2 linked regions of the Hydrogenophilus thermoluteolus genome follow. The protein of the gene in region 2 interacts with the protein of the main gene of each other region in a pairwise test. Links are inferred from orthologs where the notes say so. Each region holds a gene or a part of one and is shown on either strand. Other genes may lie near its edges.

Region 1 (6,825 bases), 940 kb from region 2 along the record:
CCATTGCGGATGATGATCGTCGGCATTCCCAACGTGGGCAAATCGACCCTGCTCAATGCATTACTCAAGCGCAAAGCGGCCAAGGTTGGCGACGAACCGGCGGTGACCAAGGCGGTGCAGCGCTACCACCTGGACGGCTTACGGACCATTTTCGATACGCCGGGCATGATGTGGCCGAAGATCGAAATCGAACACGACGGCTGGATGCTCGCGGCATGCCACGCAATCGGGCGCAATGCGGTGCGTGAAGAAGAAGTGGCGCTCGCGCTCATCACCACGCTTCAGGAAGAGGGCTATGCCGAGCGCATTGCGAAACGATACGGCCTTCCCGAAACTCTGATCACCGCATCCCACCCAGAGGCGATCTTGGAAGCGATTGCCGAACGGCGCGGCTGCGTCGCCCGAGGTGGCGTAATCGACTGGGAGCGTGCCGCCCTCGTCTTCTTGCAGGATTTCCGGGACGGCCGCTTGGGCCGAGTGACGCTGGAGACCCCGGAGAGCCGTACGCTGCGCATCGCGCGCGCCACAACCGGCGACAAAAGTGATATGATCGAAACAGCTTCCCGTTGCGATGAGCACCATGACGCCGAAAGCGAAACAACCGACAAAACCGGAAGCGGCGCACCCAAACGGTGACCCCCAATTGGCGCCGCCAAGCCATGAACAGGGGCAGCTCCCCGACCCCGTCCCGGAACACCCGCTCCTTTCCGGCAAACGGGAAATCGGCCGAGGTCGCTTCAGCATCGTCCTCGACGCGGGCCCTGAACGCGTGTACAAAATTGTCACCCATCCCGACGAATACCTCTACTACACCGCGGACGATCGCCCGCAAGGGCCTCATTTTCCTATCGTCCATGCGTACCACGGTATCATCGGCCGTTCGTCGCTCGGCTACCCGATGCACCTTTTCGAAATGGAAAAACTCTACCCACTGCCGGAACAGTCGCCAGCAGGCCAATTGGCGCGCCGTTTGGCCGCCGTCTATTGGGAAATGTGCAAACAGTGGGGCGAACTCAGCCGCAAAATGGGCGCAATCGCGTTACAGCAGATGGTGCAAACGCAACCACCTTTCGACAAGACACTGACTGAGGCCTTGGACGCGTTGGCGCGCTTTATCGAGCAGTACCGGCTGTTGCCCGATCTCATCGCGCAAGACAATTTGATGATGCGCAAAGATGGCACGCTGGTCTTCTCCGATCCCTTGGTGCTGGAAGAATAACGCCTTTTTGCGCGCGTTCCCGAACCGCGTCATTTGCGCCGTTCGTTCCCCCTTTCACGGGTGCCGGCCCGACGGCACCAGACGCTCGACAACGTCGCAGCGGCCATCTTCCGCAATACGACGCGTCAATTCGATCCAGCCTGCTTTCCCACCGAGATCGGGACCGTTGGTGTAGAGTACCCGAGGCGACTCCTCCGGTGAGTGCACCTCCCACCCCAAAAGCTCTGCGACGAACTGCCCCAATTCGTAGTGCGTGGGCCGACAACGCAACCGTGATGGCCAAGGTTCTGGGATCGTGGCGCCATTCCAGGCGGCGACCACCACGGGAACTTCGCCAGCATGCGCGGTAAGCTGCCCGTGGCCCCAACGGCCGCCTTCACCCAGCAATTCGTTGTGGTCACCGGTAAGGATGAACCAAATCGGCTTGTCCGTTTTGCTTCGTACCGCAGTAACGATCTGCCGTGCCAATTCGTCGAACCAGGCAACAGCGTTACGGTAGGTCGTCTGCATCTGAGCGCTGCGCGACGAGGTATCGACGGGAAACGGTTGCCATCCTGGCGGCAGATAGCGGTCGTACGCCGAATGCGCAACGCGGGTGTGGAGGATCAACAAGGTTTTGTCGCGAAATGGTTCCGCGGCGATGCGTTCGAGTAAGACGCGATCGACCCCCGCTTCGGCACGCTCGGGATCGCATCGATCCACGGTGCAGAAATGGTCGGCCGAATCCGCCCGTGTGAAGGTAAACAGGTTGTTGGTCTGAGCCGACTCGACCACGACACGATACCCATGTTGCTTCGCCAGCGAGATCAGGTTACTCTTACCGGTAACCGGAATGTCACTACGCCACGGCTCACGCTGCAGATTGAAAAACATCGGCAACGTCACCTTGGTTGCCACCCCAGCGGACTGCCCGATCGTGACGATGCACGTTGGGCACGTACGCAACGATGCCAGAAACGGCGTAGTGGGTTGCGGGTAACCAAAAGCGCTCATCACGCTTGGATTGGTCGATTCTCCCATCACAAGGACGATCACCCCATCGACCCCCTCGCCGATCGGGCGTACGTGATACGGCTCGCCACTCACTGACTGTGCCGCCGCCAGTGCAGAAATCCCGCCATGCGCTGCGGTTGCGCCGATCGCGTACGACGTGACCAACCAGGCGTTTTTGAGCGCATAACCGTAGGGACGCGGATAGAATGCCTGCGTGTTTTCGGGGTGTCGGTACGCTTTGAGCGGTAACACCAACCACAACGCCAAGAAAAGCATTCCTGGCCACCACCGCCCCTGCACGCCGAAGCGCCGGTTCATTCGCCGCACTGCAGCGAAAACGGCAAGCGGCAAGAGCGGCAGCAGCAGCGCTGCCCAAAAATGGTGGAGCAGCCCAGAAAACGCCACCGTGATCTCGCGCCACTCAGTGAAAAGCAGCACCGGCTCGTGCGGCGCAATGGGCGCACCGTAATAGCTGTAGTGCAGAAATTGTCCCCACTGCGCCGCTGCGAAAAAGAGCGCTGCCATCCAGGCGGCAACCACGGAACGCAATGCCAGCGTCAGTGCGAACCAGAGGCCTACGATTGCGATCGTCAGCCCTTCGGGTTTGACCCGGTAGCTCGGCTCCAACGCCGCAAAAACGTGATCGATGCCCAAATAAACCGCCAGCCAAAGGAGCGTCCCGCCCAGCCAGATCACAACTTGCGCCAAAGCGCGCTGTGCCAGATTTTGCTTCGATGCCATCATTGACTACTCTGCTTCAACGGATCCGTTTTCACCGCGTTCGGCTCTCAACCCGTGGCTCGGGCGCGTTGGGTTGCGCCAGGAGCCCGTGCAACCACGTGAGCCCTTCCTGGAGTCGCTCATGAAGCCCATAAGGGGGTTGCAGGACCACCAGCCCACTTCCATACATCCCCCACCCGCTTTTCGGTGGCGCCGTGACCGCAAGCTCCACCCACAGGTGGTCCTCCGGCAGCACGTTGCGCAACCGCCGCACCAAAATCGGGACTTCGTACCGCTTGAGCAATGGGTACCACACCATCACCACTGCTTGCGGAAACCGACGCCGCACCTCGCGAACGAACGGCATGACGGCACCATAGTCCTTCGCCCCTTCGTACGAAGGGTCGACGAAAACGATCCCGCGCCGCACGGGGGGCGGCATCCGTTTGACCGCTGCTTGCCATCCGTCGGCAAGCGTAACGCTCACCCTGGGGTCACGCGCAAAGAGCTGCCGCAACGCTTCGCCGTCGGTGGGGTGGCGCTCGAAGCAATAGAGTCGATCGGGAAGATCGGCGCGCATCAAGAAGCGCGCGATCGCGGGCGACCCGGGATAAACCGTCATCGTGCCATCGGGATTGAATGCATTCAAAATGGACCGAAACGTGGCAAACGCCGCAGGGGCCTCTGCCTGCGCCGCCCAAAAGCGACCGACCCCGTCGCGCCACTCTTCCGGAAGTCGACCGCCAATGCGCTGCGTCAGCGCATAGACGCCAGCCCCCGCGTGGGTATCGAACGCACACCACGGCTTCTTTTTTTGGTTGAGCAGCGCGAGCGCTTCGCTCAACACCCAATGTTTGAGCAGGTCACCGGGATTCCCTGCATGAAACGCATGACGGTAAGCAAGCATAATGCGCAACTTTCAGCACGAACGCGGTTTCATGGGATAATAAAGCGCGTTTCAGAAAAAATGAGAGCGTGACAATGGCCTGTTTTGCCCTCGACGACAAGAGACCCATTTTATCGGAAGGCGTCTGGATTGCCGAGAGCGCCGAAGTGATCGGTGACGTTCGGCTGGGCCCGGACGTCTCGATCTGGTTCAATGCGGTGGTTCGCGGTGACAACGAACCGATCACGATCGGGGCGGGTACGAACATCCAAGACGGCGCGATCCTGCACAACGACGAAGGCGTTCCGCTCACGATCGGAGCCCATGTCACCGTCGGCCACATGGCGATGCTGCACGGGTGCACGATCGGTGACGGCACCTTGATCGGGATCAACGCGGTGATCCTAAACCATGCGGTGATCGGCAAAGAGTGCATCATTGGCGCCAATGCGCTCATTCCCGAGCGCAAGGTGATCCCCGACCGCAGCCTGGTCGTCGGCTCACCCGGCCGCGTGGTGCGCACGTTGAGCGACGAAGAGGTTGCTGCGTTGCGCCAAAACGCGCAGCACTACATCGACGCGGCGCGCCGCTACCGCCGGTTCCTGCGCCGCATCGACTAACTTGTAAGCACCTTCTTCATGGGCGGCTGGCGTGCTCCGGCACCATGAAAAGGAGTTCGTCGCTGCGAATCCAGTTGTATTGGCGGCGAACGGTCTCTTCGAGCGCCTCGCCGCCCGTTTCCAATTGCCGAATCACCTCGCGCAGCCGCTCGTTGCGGGCTTCGAGCGCGGCGTTCTGCGCACGCAGCTCGGCCACTTTCGCTTCCAGACGTTGCCGCGCGACGATCCCCCCTTCGCCGAACCAGAGCTGGTATTGCAACCCGAGCACCAGGAGGAGGATCGCCAACCGCCGCAGCGCCGTGACCATCGCGTGACACTCCGCGTGCGACGACGCCGCAACAAGACTCAGCCGCGACGCAGGTTATAGAACGCGGCGATACCGGGATAGTGGGCCGTATCGCCCAAATCCTCCTCGATGCGCAGCAGCTGGTTGTATTTCGCCAGTCGGTCGGAACGGGAAAGCGAACCGGTCTTGATCTGCATCGTCGACAACCCAACCGCGATATCGGCGATCGTCGCGTCTTCGGTCTCGCCCGAACGGTGCGAAACCACCGCGGTATAGCCCGCGCGTTTCGCCATTTCCACCGCAGCGAAGGTTTCGGTAAGCGTCCCGATCTGGTTGATCTTGATCAGGATCGAATTGGCTATGCCTTCTTGGATTCCTTTTTCCAAGATTTTGGTGTTGGTAACGAAGAGATCATCGCCAACCAGTTGCACCTTCTGCCCCAACCGTTCGGTCAAGAGCTTCCACCCGGCCCAATCGCCTTCGGCCATGCCATCCTCGATCGAAACGATCGGGAATTTGTCCACCAGGGTCGCCAGGTAGTCGGCAAACGCTTCCGAAGTAAGCGTGAGTCCCTCCCCTTCGAGCACGTATTGACCGTCGCGGTAGAACTCGGAGCTTGCGCAGTCGAGCGCCAATACCACGTCACGTCCGGGTTCATACCCTGCCGCGGCAACCGCTTCGAGAATCAGGTTCAACGCCTCTTCGGTGTTTTTCACGTTGGGCGCAAACCCGCCTTCGTCCCCCACCGTCGTGGGCATGCCGCGTTTGTCGATGATTTTCTTCAAGTGGTGGAACACTTCGGCACCGCAGCGCAACGCGTCACGGAAGGTCGACGCGCCCACGGGCATGATCATGCACTCTTGAATATCGAGGCTGTTGTTGGCGTGCGCACCGCCGTTGATCACGTTCATCATCGGTACCGGCATCGCTTTGAGGCCGCTGCCGCCCAGGTAGCGGTAGAGCGGCAGTCGCGCCTCTTCCGCGGCGGCCTTCGCCACCGCGAGCGACACCGCCAGGATCGCGTTCGCACCCAAGCGCGATTTGTCCTCGGTGCCGTCGAGCTCGATCATCGTCTTGTCGATGAGCGCCTGGTCGTCGGCGTCGAGCCCCAACAGGGCTTCGCAAATTTCGGTATTGACGTTTTCGACCGCTTTGAGCACGCCTTTGCCCAAATAGCGGTTGGGATCGCCATCCCGCAATTCGAGCGCTTCCCGAGAACCGGTCGACGCCCCGGAAGGAACCGCTGCCCGCCCGAGGACGCCCGATTCGAGCAACACGTCTGCCTCGACCGTGGGGTTGCCGCGCGAATCGAGCACCTCGCGGGCAACGATATCTACGATTGCTGCCATGGTTTCACTCCTTTACTCTGTATTCGTTCCGACCGCGCCTTACGCAAGCCCTTCGACGACGAGCATGTCGTACTCCGCAACTCCTTCGCGGGCGGCACGCGCTTGTCGGTAGGTTTCGGAATCGTAAAACGCTTTCGCCGCGTCATAAGAGGGAAATTCGACGACGACGACGCGCACCGGCTGCCAGGCGCCCTCCAGCACCTCGAAGCGGCCACCCCGCACGAGGAAACGCCCTCCATGTTCGGCCACCGCCTGCGCAGAGAGTTCGCGATAACGCGCAAGCGCGTCATTGTCGGCACGGCGCGCCACCACAACCACATACCCTTTCGCCATGTTCGGCTCCTTTCAGCGAAGTAACCACTCGTTTTCGAGGAAGGGGCTGCGCTTCACCACTCGATCGAGCTCGACCAACGTCGACAGCAACGCCTCGAGCCGCGGAATGGGCCAAGCGTTCGGCCCGTCGGAAAGGGCCTTGTCGGGGTCAGGATGGCACTCCATGAAGAGCCCGGCCACCCCCGCAGCGATCGCAGCGCGCGCCAAAACCGGGACGAACTCGCGGCGGCCGCTCGACCGCCCGTCTCCCCCGCCGGGCAGTTGGACCGAATGCGTGGCGTCGAACACCACTGGGCAACCGGTCTCGCGCATGATCGCGAGGCCGCGCATATCGACCACCAAATTGTGGTATCCGAACGAAACGCCGCGCTCACAGACCAGGATCGTATCGGCACCGCCATTGGCCGCTTTGGCTTTCG
Region 2 (7,645 bases):
TGCTGGGTCACGGCCCCGACCCGCTGAAGCAAGCGAACCCCCACTAATTCACCCATTTTGCGAGGCTGAGGAGCGCTTCATGGCCGAATTCCTTGCTGCCAACTTCCCGCAGCTGATGTTCCTGGGGTTGGTCATCTTTCTGCTTTCCGGCTTTCCCGTTGCATTTTCGCTCGCGTCAGCGGGGCTGCTTTTTGGTTTTTTGGGGATTCATTTCGGTATTTTTCCGGAAACCCTCTTTCACGCGTTGCCGCTGCGGGTTTTCGGGATCATGCAGAACGAGACCCTGTTGGCGATCCCCTTCTTCACCCTGATGGGCCTCATCTTGCAGCGGTCCGGAATGGCGGAAGACCTTCTGGAAACGGCAGGCCAAGTCTTCGGCCCGATCCGCGGTGGGCTCGCGATTTCGGTGATCGTCGTCGGGGCGCTGCTTGCCGCAACGACCGGGGTCGTTGCCGCATCGGTGATTTCGATGGGGTTGATCTCGCTCCCCGTGATGTTGCGCTATGGGTACCATCGTGGGCTCATTTCCGGCGTGATCACGGCGTCCGGTACGCTCGCGCAGATCGTTCCGCCGTCGTTGGTGCTGATCGTAATCGCAGACCAATTGGGCCGCAGCGTCGGTGACATGTACAAAGGCGCGCTGATCCCGGCGTTGGGGTTGATTGCGGTCTATTTCCTTTACGTGATCGCGATTGCGCTCATCCGCCCCAAATGGGTCCCTGCACTACCGGAATCAGCGCGCACGTTTCATGAGCCCAACGGGGGTAGTGGCTACCGCTCGCTCCTCTTCACCTTTTTGGGGGTGCTGGCCGCCGCTACCCTCTTCGCCGCGAACTATGACGCGCTTTTGACGCAATGGAAAGGCGAAGCGGTCACCGCGCCAACCGACGAGAAAGTGGTGATGGCCACCACGTTTGGTGCGTTCGTCGCACTGGTGCTCGCGGCGATCGACTCCGCGCTGGGCCGCCGTTTCCTTTCCCAGATGACGCATCGTGTCATTTTCGTGATGATCCCGCCGCTCGTACTCATCTTTTTGGTCTTGGGCACGATCTTCATCGGCGTCGCGACGCCCACCGAAGGGGGCGCGATGGGGGCGATCGGTGCGATCGCGGTGGCTGCACTGCGCAAACGATTCTCGATGGCGATGTTGCGCGAGGCGCTGGAGGGAGCAACGAAACTGTCGATCTTCGTCCTAGCGATCCTTCTGGGTTCGACGGTCTTCAGCTTCGTCTTCGTCTCCGCGAATGGACAGGAGTGGGTGAAAGAGCTCTTTGCGCAATTACCCGGCGAGGAACTTGGCTTCTTGATCTTCGTGAACACCCTCATTTTCATTTTGGGGATGTTCCTCGACTTCTTCGAGATTTCGTTCATCGTGCTGCCGTTGCTCGCACCGGTTGCCGAACATCTGGGGATCGATCTTGTCTGGTTCGGGGTTCTTATCGCGATCAACATGCAGACGTCGTTCTTGACGCCACCGTTTGGTTTCGCGCTCTTCTATCTGCGCAGCGTCGCACCGGTGAAACATTACGAAGACCCGGTCACGAAGCAACAGATCGCGCCGGTGACGACGTTTGACATCTACAAAGGGGTGATTCCCTTCATCGTACTGCAGATACTGATGGTCGCCGCAGTCCTCATCTGGCCAGGGATCATCACCGCGAACCTCGACGTGCAGAAAAAAGTGGATCTCGACACCATTCAGATTCCGTTCGAAGGCGGTGAAGCAGGCGATTGGGGCGATGCAGGCAGCGGCACGAGTGGTGGCGGTGCCACCACCGGCGGCGATTCCGGTTGGGGGAATAGCGGCTGGTAAACGGACCGGCGGGTAATCCGGCTGACAACTTCAGCGGGTTACTCGTCGAACGCGCCGCTTTTCACCGATTGTGCCGCTTTGAGCATCGCCAGCGCTTTGTTACGCGTCTCTTGCCACTCGGCGTCGGGTTGGGAATCGGCTACGATTCCCGCCCCCGCCTGCACATGGACTTGGCCGTCTTTGATCACCGCAGTGCGAATCGCAATCGCCAAGTCCATCTCTTGGTGGAAACCCAGATAACCGACTGCACCGGCATAAATGCCGCGGCCGTGCGGTTCCAATTCGTCGATGATTTCGAGCGCCCGCACCTTCGGCGCGCCGGAAACGGTTCCTGCAGGAAAGGTAGCGCGGAGCACCGAGAGCATCGACTCGCCTTCTTTCAACACCCCTTCGACGTTCGAAACGATGTGCATCACATGGGAGTAGCGTTCGATCGCGAACGCCTCGGTGACCTTCACGCTGCCGGTCCGCGCCACGCGCCCGACGTCATTACGCCCCAAGTCGAGCAATTGCAGATGTTCGCTGCGCTCTTTTTCGTCTGCCAGAAGCTCTTTTTCCAACGCGGCATCTTCTGCCGGGGTTGCCCCCCTTGGGCGCGTCCCCGCAATGGGACGCACGATCACTTTTTTGGCTTCGCCGTCGTCCTCGACACGCGTGAGGATCTCCGGAGAGGCGCCAACCACCTGGAACGACTCGAAGTCGAAATAGAAGAGGTAGGGCGACGGATTGAGCGAGCGGATCGCACGATAGAGCGCCAGTGGCGCACCCGCAAACGGCTGACTCATCCGCTGTGAGAGCACCACCTGCATGATGTCGCCGTCGACGATGTACCGTTGCGCTTTTGCCACCGCAGCTTTGAACGCCTCCTCCGGAAAACCGAACGCGAGCGCTTCGTCTTCGGTCGGTGCTGAGCCTGCTTGCGCGGCAGCAGCACCGGTCCGTTCCAGACTTTCCGGCCAACTGATCGGTTGCCGCAATTTACGTTGCAGTTCGTCGAGCCGCTTGACGGCCCGACGGTAGGCGCCGGGCACCCCCGGGTCGGCATAGACGACCAACGTCAGTTTTCCGGTGAGGTTATCGACGATCGCAAGCTCCTCGGAAACGAGGAGCAGAATGTCGGGGGTCTGAAGCGGATCCGGTTTGGCATGGGGGCTGCGCGCCAGCCGCGGTTCGATAAAGCGGATGGTGTCGAACCCGAAATAGCCGACCAGCCCCCCGATGAAACGCGGCAGCCCTTCGCGCGGCGGAATTTTGATTCGGTTGAGGTACTCGGCGATGAAATTGAGCGGATCCCCGTAGTCGCGCCGCTCGACCAAGCGGTTCCCAGTGAGCAACAACACCGAGCGCCCATAGACCTCGATGCGGCTGGGGGACGCCAACCCAATGAACGAATAACGGCCGAATCGCTCGCCCCCCTGAACCGATTCCAGCAGGTAGGTCCAGGGTTCGTTGGCGAGTTTCAGGTAGATGGAAAGTGGTGTATCGAGATCACAGAACGTAGTACGCGTTACCGGGATCCGGTTGTACCCAGCTTCTGCGAGTGCGTCGAATTCCTGTTCGCTCAAAGTCACCGTACCTACCCTTGCGCCGTTGCTAAGCAAGGAAGTTTAGCACTTCCGGCAGCGACTCGAGGTAGGCGGTACAAGGAACTTCGTGAATGGGCTGTCCTTCACTGTAGCCGTACGTGACCAAGAACACCGGCATTTCGAGCGCGCGCGCCGCCAACGCGTCGTTGCGCGAATCGCCTACCATCACAGCGGCGATAGGGCTACTGGCGCCCAGTTGGGTGAGCGCGTAACGCAGCATCGCGGGATCCGGTTTTTTCACCGGCAGCGTGTCGCCACTTACCACAGCGGCAAAATAGGACAGGATGCCCATCCGCTCCAACAAGGGCAACGTGAATTGGCTCGCTTTGTTGGTCACCACGGCAAGCTTACGCCCCGCGTCACGCAGCGTTTCGAGCGTTTCCAACGCGCCGGGATAGAGGCGGCTATCGTTGCCATTGACCTGGGCATAGTGGCGACGAAAAACCTGCAACGCCGTTTCGAGCCGTGCCGAATCGGCCGCGACCGCAGCGCCCAACGCGCGCCGCACGAGTTCGCCGATCCCCTGCCCGACGAAGGTGGCGATCTCTCCCTGGGTCCGGGGCGGCAACCCCAGTTCGACGAGCGTTCGGTTCGCTGCCTCGGTCAAATCGGGCAGGGTATCCACGAGCGTGCCATCGAGGTCGAACAGGACTACTTCGGCCGCGTACCGTTCTGGCATCAGGCACCCTCCCGGTCGATACGCGCAAGCTCGGCGCGAAACTGCGCGATCACGGAGTCGTACCGGTTCGGGTCGTGCGCGTTCGCCGCACCAAAGACGGCCGAACCGGCAACGAAGACGTCAGCGCCCGCCTCGGCCACCGCAGCGATATTGTCGACCTTCACGCCACCATCGACCTCCAACCAGATGTGGCGCCCCGTCTCCGCTTCGTAGCGATCGAGCAGCGCACGCGCTTGGCGCAATTTCGGCAAGGTCGAGGGAATGAATTTCTGACCGCCAAACCCTGGGTTCACGCTCATCAAGAGCACCAGGTCGACTTTGTCGAGCACATGTTCGAGCCAAACCAGCGGTGTTGCGGGGTTGAAAACGAGACCAGCTTGGCAACCGCAGTCGCGGATGAGCGAAAGCGTACGGTCGATGTGCTCCGATGCTTCCGGGTGAAACGAAATGATGTCTGCGCCCGCTTTTGCGAATTCGGGTATCAAAGCATCAACCGGTTTGACCATCAAATGGACATCGATCGGTCTCTCGGTATACGGCCGAATCGCCTGACAGACAAGCGGCCCGACGGTGAGGTTCGGAACGTAATGGTTGTCCATCACGTCGAAATGGATCCAGTCGGCCCCGGCAGCGGAGACCTTCTGCACCTCGTCGCCCAAGCGGGCGAAATCGGCAGATAGGATACTGGGAGCGAGCAAGTAGGAGCGTTGCATCACGTCACATCCTCGAGAGCTAATGAGAAACCGAATCGGCGTCCAAGGAGAAGATGCGATCACGCCATTCGAAGTGATCGCCAAGACGCAGCAGTTGCAGCCCAGACGTGACCGCTCCGTTCAGCCGGACCTCCGTCGTTTCCGGAACGAAGAGCAAAACACGGTAGCCGTCACGAATGAGCATCGGATCGCGATTGGGGTCACTGCCCAACCGTGTCACGCGCCGCGAAAGAAGCAGCGCTTTGCCACCCGGCTCCACCACCAAGCGCGGTTGGGCGATCGGGACCGGCGGGCTCGTAGGCGACTGCTCCGGCGCGTCCCACGACAAGGTGTTGGGCGGTGAAGCGACGAAACGCAAGCAGAAATGGCCGATCCGGACGGTTTCGCCCGGTTTGAGGCGCGCCCGCGTCACGCGCTGGTTTTGGTACCAGACGCCGTTTTTACTCCCCAGATCTTCGACCAAAAGTTCTTGAAAGAAAGGGGTAAGCAGGGCGTGGCGCGCACTCACCGTCGCGTCATCCAAGCGAATGTCGTTGCGCTCGTCACGCCCCACCCGATAAAGGGGCAAGACCAGGGGTAGTTGCCACAGGAACGTTTCCCGATAGGAGAGCTGCAACCCGCCGGAGGGGGCAGAGCGGAGGAGATCAGCGAGGCGCGATGTCGTACCCACGAATCGAGACGCCCTCAGTACGGGAGTTCCGAACCCAGCCCCAGAGCCGTTGCACGCTCGAGAACGCGCGCGGCGACCGCGATATCCTGAATCGCCATCCCCTGTGATTCGAAAAGGGTGATCGCGTCAGGCCCCCGCCGTCCCGGACGGATCCCGGCGAGCACCTCACCCAGCTCCACCCACAGTTCAGGCCGGGTACGCCCCTTTTCGCGTGCGGGTAACAGATCACCCGCCTCTTTGAGCGCCACCGCGCGACTGTCGACGACGATACGATCGGCGGCAACGACCGTTTTTTCCGGAATCTCCTGCCGCGCCAAACTGTTGGAACCGATCGCGTTGATGTGCATCCCCGGGCGGATCCACGCGGCATCGAATACGGGCGTTGCGGAGGTGGTGGCAGTGACCACGACGTCCGCCCCGGCAAGCGCTTCCGCAGCAGACTCAGGAGCGAAAGGAACCATTGGGACGCTCAGCTCTTTTTCGAGCCGGGCACAAAACTGTTGCGCGTTTTCGAACCGCCGTGAGACGACACGAATGGCTTGCCATGCGCGGACCGCCGCAGCTGCCCGAACCTGCCCTTCGGCTTGCCAACCGGAACCGAAAAGCGTGAGCACTTGGGCGTCCGAACGCGCCAAATGGCGAATCGCGACGCCGCCCGTCGCCCCGGTGCGCATCATCCCCAACCAATCGGCAGCAAGCACGGCAACCGGTTCACCGGTCGAGATCCGATAGAGGTGTACCCAAAAGCGCGTGCCTTCACGTGTGGAGGTATAGACCTTGAACCCCGTGAGATCAAGCGCCGGTACCGCGCCTTGCAGCAGATGGGTGATCGATCCTGGCAGTCGTACCCGTTGCCGGGGGAGATCCACGACCGCCCCTTCCGCGTGCTGCCCCATCACCCATTCGACAGCTTCGATTGCCTCCGAGATCGTCAGGCACTGCTGGACATCCGCTTCGGTGAGAAAACGTGTCATCCCAGATCCTCCGAGTTGCGTCAATCGTATCGTAACGCACCGTGACTGTAAATGAAAAGCCAGTGAACCGAAGTTCACTGGCTTTGAAGCGTGCTGTTTCGAACCCGTTGCGTAACGCTTAGCCGAGCAACTGTTTCATCAATTTACCCATCTCAGAGGGGTTGCGCGTCACCTTGAAACCGCACTCTTCCATAATTGCGAGTTTTGCCTCTGCGGTGTCCGCGCCAGAGGAGATGAGCGCACCGGCGTGCCCCATGCGCTTCCCCGGAGGGGCAGTGACGCCGGCAACGAAGCCCACGACCGGTTTCTTGAAATGCGCTTTGCACCAGAGCGCGGCATCCACTTCGTCCGAACCGCCGATTTCACCGATCAGGATCACGGCGTCGGTGTCGGGGTCGTCGTTGAACATCTTCATCACATCCAGGTGCTTGAGGCCGTTGATCGGGTCGCCGCCGATCCCCACCGCGGTCGACTGCCCCAACCCCAATTCGGTCAATTGCGCCACCGCTTCGTAGGTCAGGGTTCCCGAGCGGGAGACCACGCCAACGCGCCCTTTTTTATGGATGTGGCCAGGCATGATCCCGATCTTGAGTTCGTCCGGCGTGATGATGCCTGGGCAGTTCGGGCCGAGCAATAGGGTCTCTTTGCCGCCTTGCTCGACTTTGCGCTTCATTTTGTTGCGCACCATCAGCATGTCGCGCACCGGAATCCCTTCGGTGATACAGATCACGAGGTCGAGATCGGCTTCGACCGCTTCCCAGATCGCATCGGCTGCCCCAGCCGGCGGGACGTAGATCACCGAAACGGTCGCTCCCGTGGCTTCTTTCGCCTCTTTCACCGTGGCATAGATGGGGATATCGAAAATCTTTTCCCCCGCTTTGCGCGGGTTCACGCCCGCAACGAAGCAGTCGCGTCCAAACGCGTATTCGATACATTTTTGCGTGTGGAATTGACCGGTTTTCCCGGTGATCCCCTGAGTGATGACTTTCGTCTCTTTGTTGATCAGAATCGACATAGCGGTTATCCTCTGCTGCTCGAGTTTCGTCAGGCGGCTGCGCCTTTCGCTGCGGCAACCACTTTTTCCGCGGCTTCGGCCATCGTTTCGGCGGAGATGATCGGCAACCCCGATTCGGCCAAAATTTTCTTACCGATATCTTCGTTGGTGCCTTTCATCCGGACGACCAGCGGAACGTTCAGACTCACCTCGCGC

The links.
Region 1: the proteins of rpe (region 2) and eno interact in binary tests that used the Escherichia coli proteins (3 or more experiments, as listed by UniProt). The link is inferred for Hydrogenophilus thermoluteolus from one-to-one orthologs.

Annotation. Positions count from the first base shown.
Region 1 is NZ_AP018558.1:1,667,519-1,674,343, forward strand. What follows is about bases 3,929-6,825. They hold eno (phosphopyruvate hydratase), read right to left. Parts: upstream 6,074-6,825; coding sequence 4,784-6,073; downstream 3,929-4,783. Other genes in these bases: HPTL_RS08110 (gamma carbonic anhydrase family protein), read left to right, coding at 3,929-4,438; HPTL_RS08115 (FtsB family cell division protein), read right to left, coding at 4,455-4,745; HPTL_RS08125 (DUF1330 domain-containing protein), read right to left, coding at 6,113-6,406; kdsA (3-deoxy-8-phosphooctulonate synthase), read right to left, coding at 6,419-6,825. Outside these bases: ribosome biogenesis GTPase YlqF, read left to right, coding at 1-636; HPTL_RS08095 (hypothetical protein), read left to right, coding at 581-1,219; HPTL_RS08100 (sulfatase-like hydrolase/transferase), read right to left, coding at 1,274-2,956; HPTL_RS08105 (23S rRNA (adenine(2030)-N(6))-methyltransferase RlmJ), read right to left, coding at 2,985-3,839; more of HPTL_RS08110, read left to right, coding at 3,914-3,928. UniProt on the Escherichia coli protein: Catalyzes the reversible conversion of 2-phosphoglycerate (2-PG) into phosphoenolpyruvate (PEP). It is essential for the degradation of carbohydrates via glycolysis.
Region 2 is NZ_AP018558.1:729,898-737,542, reverse strand. The notes cover bases 2,935-5,720. They hold rpe (ribulose-phosphate 3-epimerase), read right to left. Parts: upstream 4,792-5,720; coding sequence 4,078-4,791; downstream 2,935-4,077. Other genes in these bases: HPTL_RS03545 (ornithine cyclodeaminase family protein), read right to left, coding at 5,476-5,720; HPTL_RS03550 (FHA domain-containing protein), read right to left, coding at 4,811-5,461; HPTL_RS03560 (phosphoglycolate phosphatase), read right to left, coding at 3,407-4,078; trpE (anthranilate synthase component I), read right to left, coding at 2,935-3,378. In the rest of the region: HPTL_RS03575 (TRAP transporter small permease subunit), read left to right, coding at 1-47; HPTL_RS03570 (TRAP transporter large permease), read left to right, coding at 80-1,813; more of trpE, read right to left, coding at 1,852-2,934; more of HPTL_RS03545, read right to left, coding at 5,721-6,435; sucD (succinate--CoA ligase subunit alpha), read right to left, coding at 6,554-7,450; sucC (ADP-forming succinate--CoA ligase subunit beta), read right to left, coding at 7,480-7,645. UniProt on the Escherichia coli protein: Catalyzes the reversible epimerization of D-ribulose 5-phosphate to D-xylulose 5-phosphate.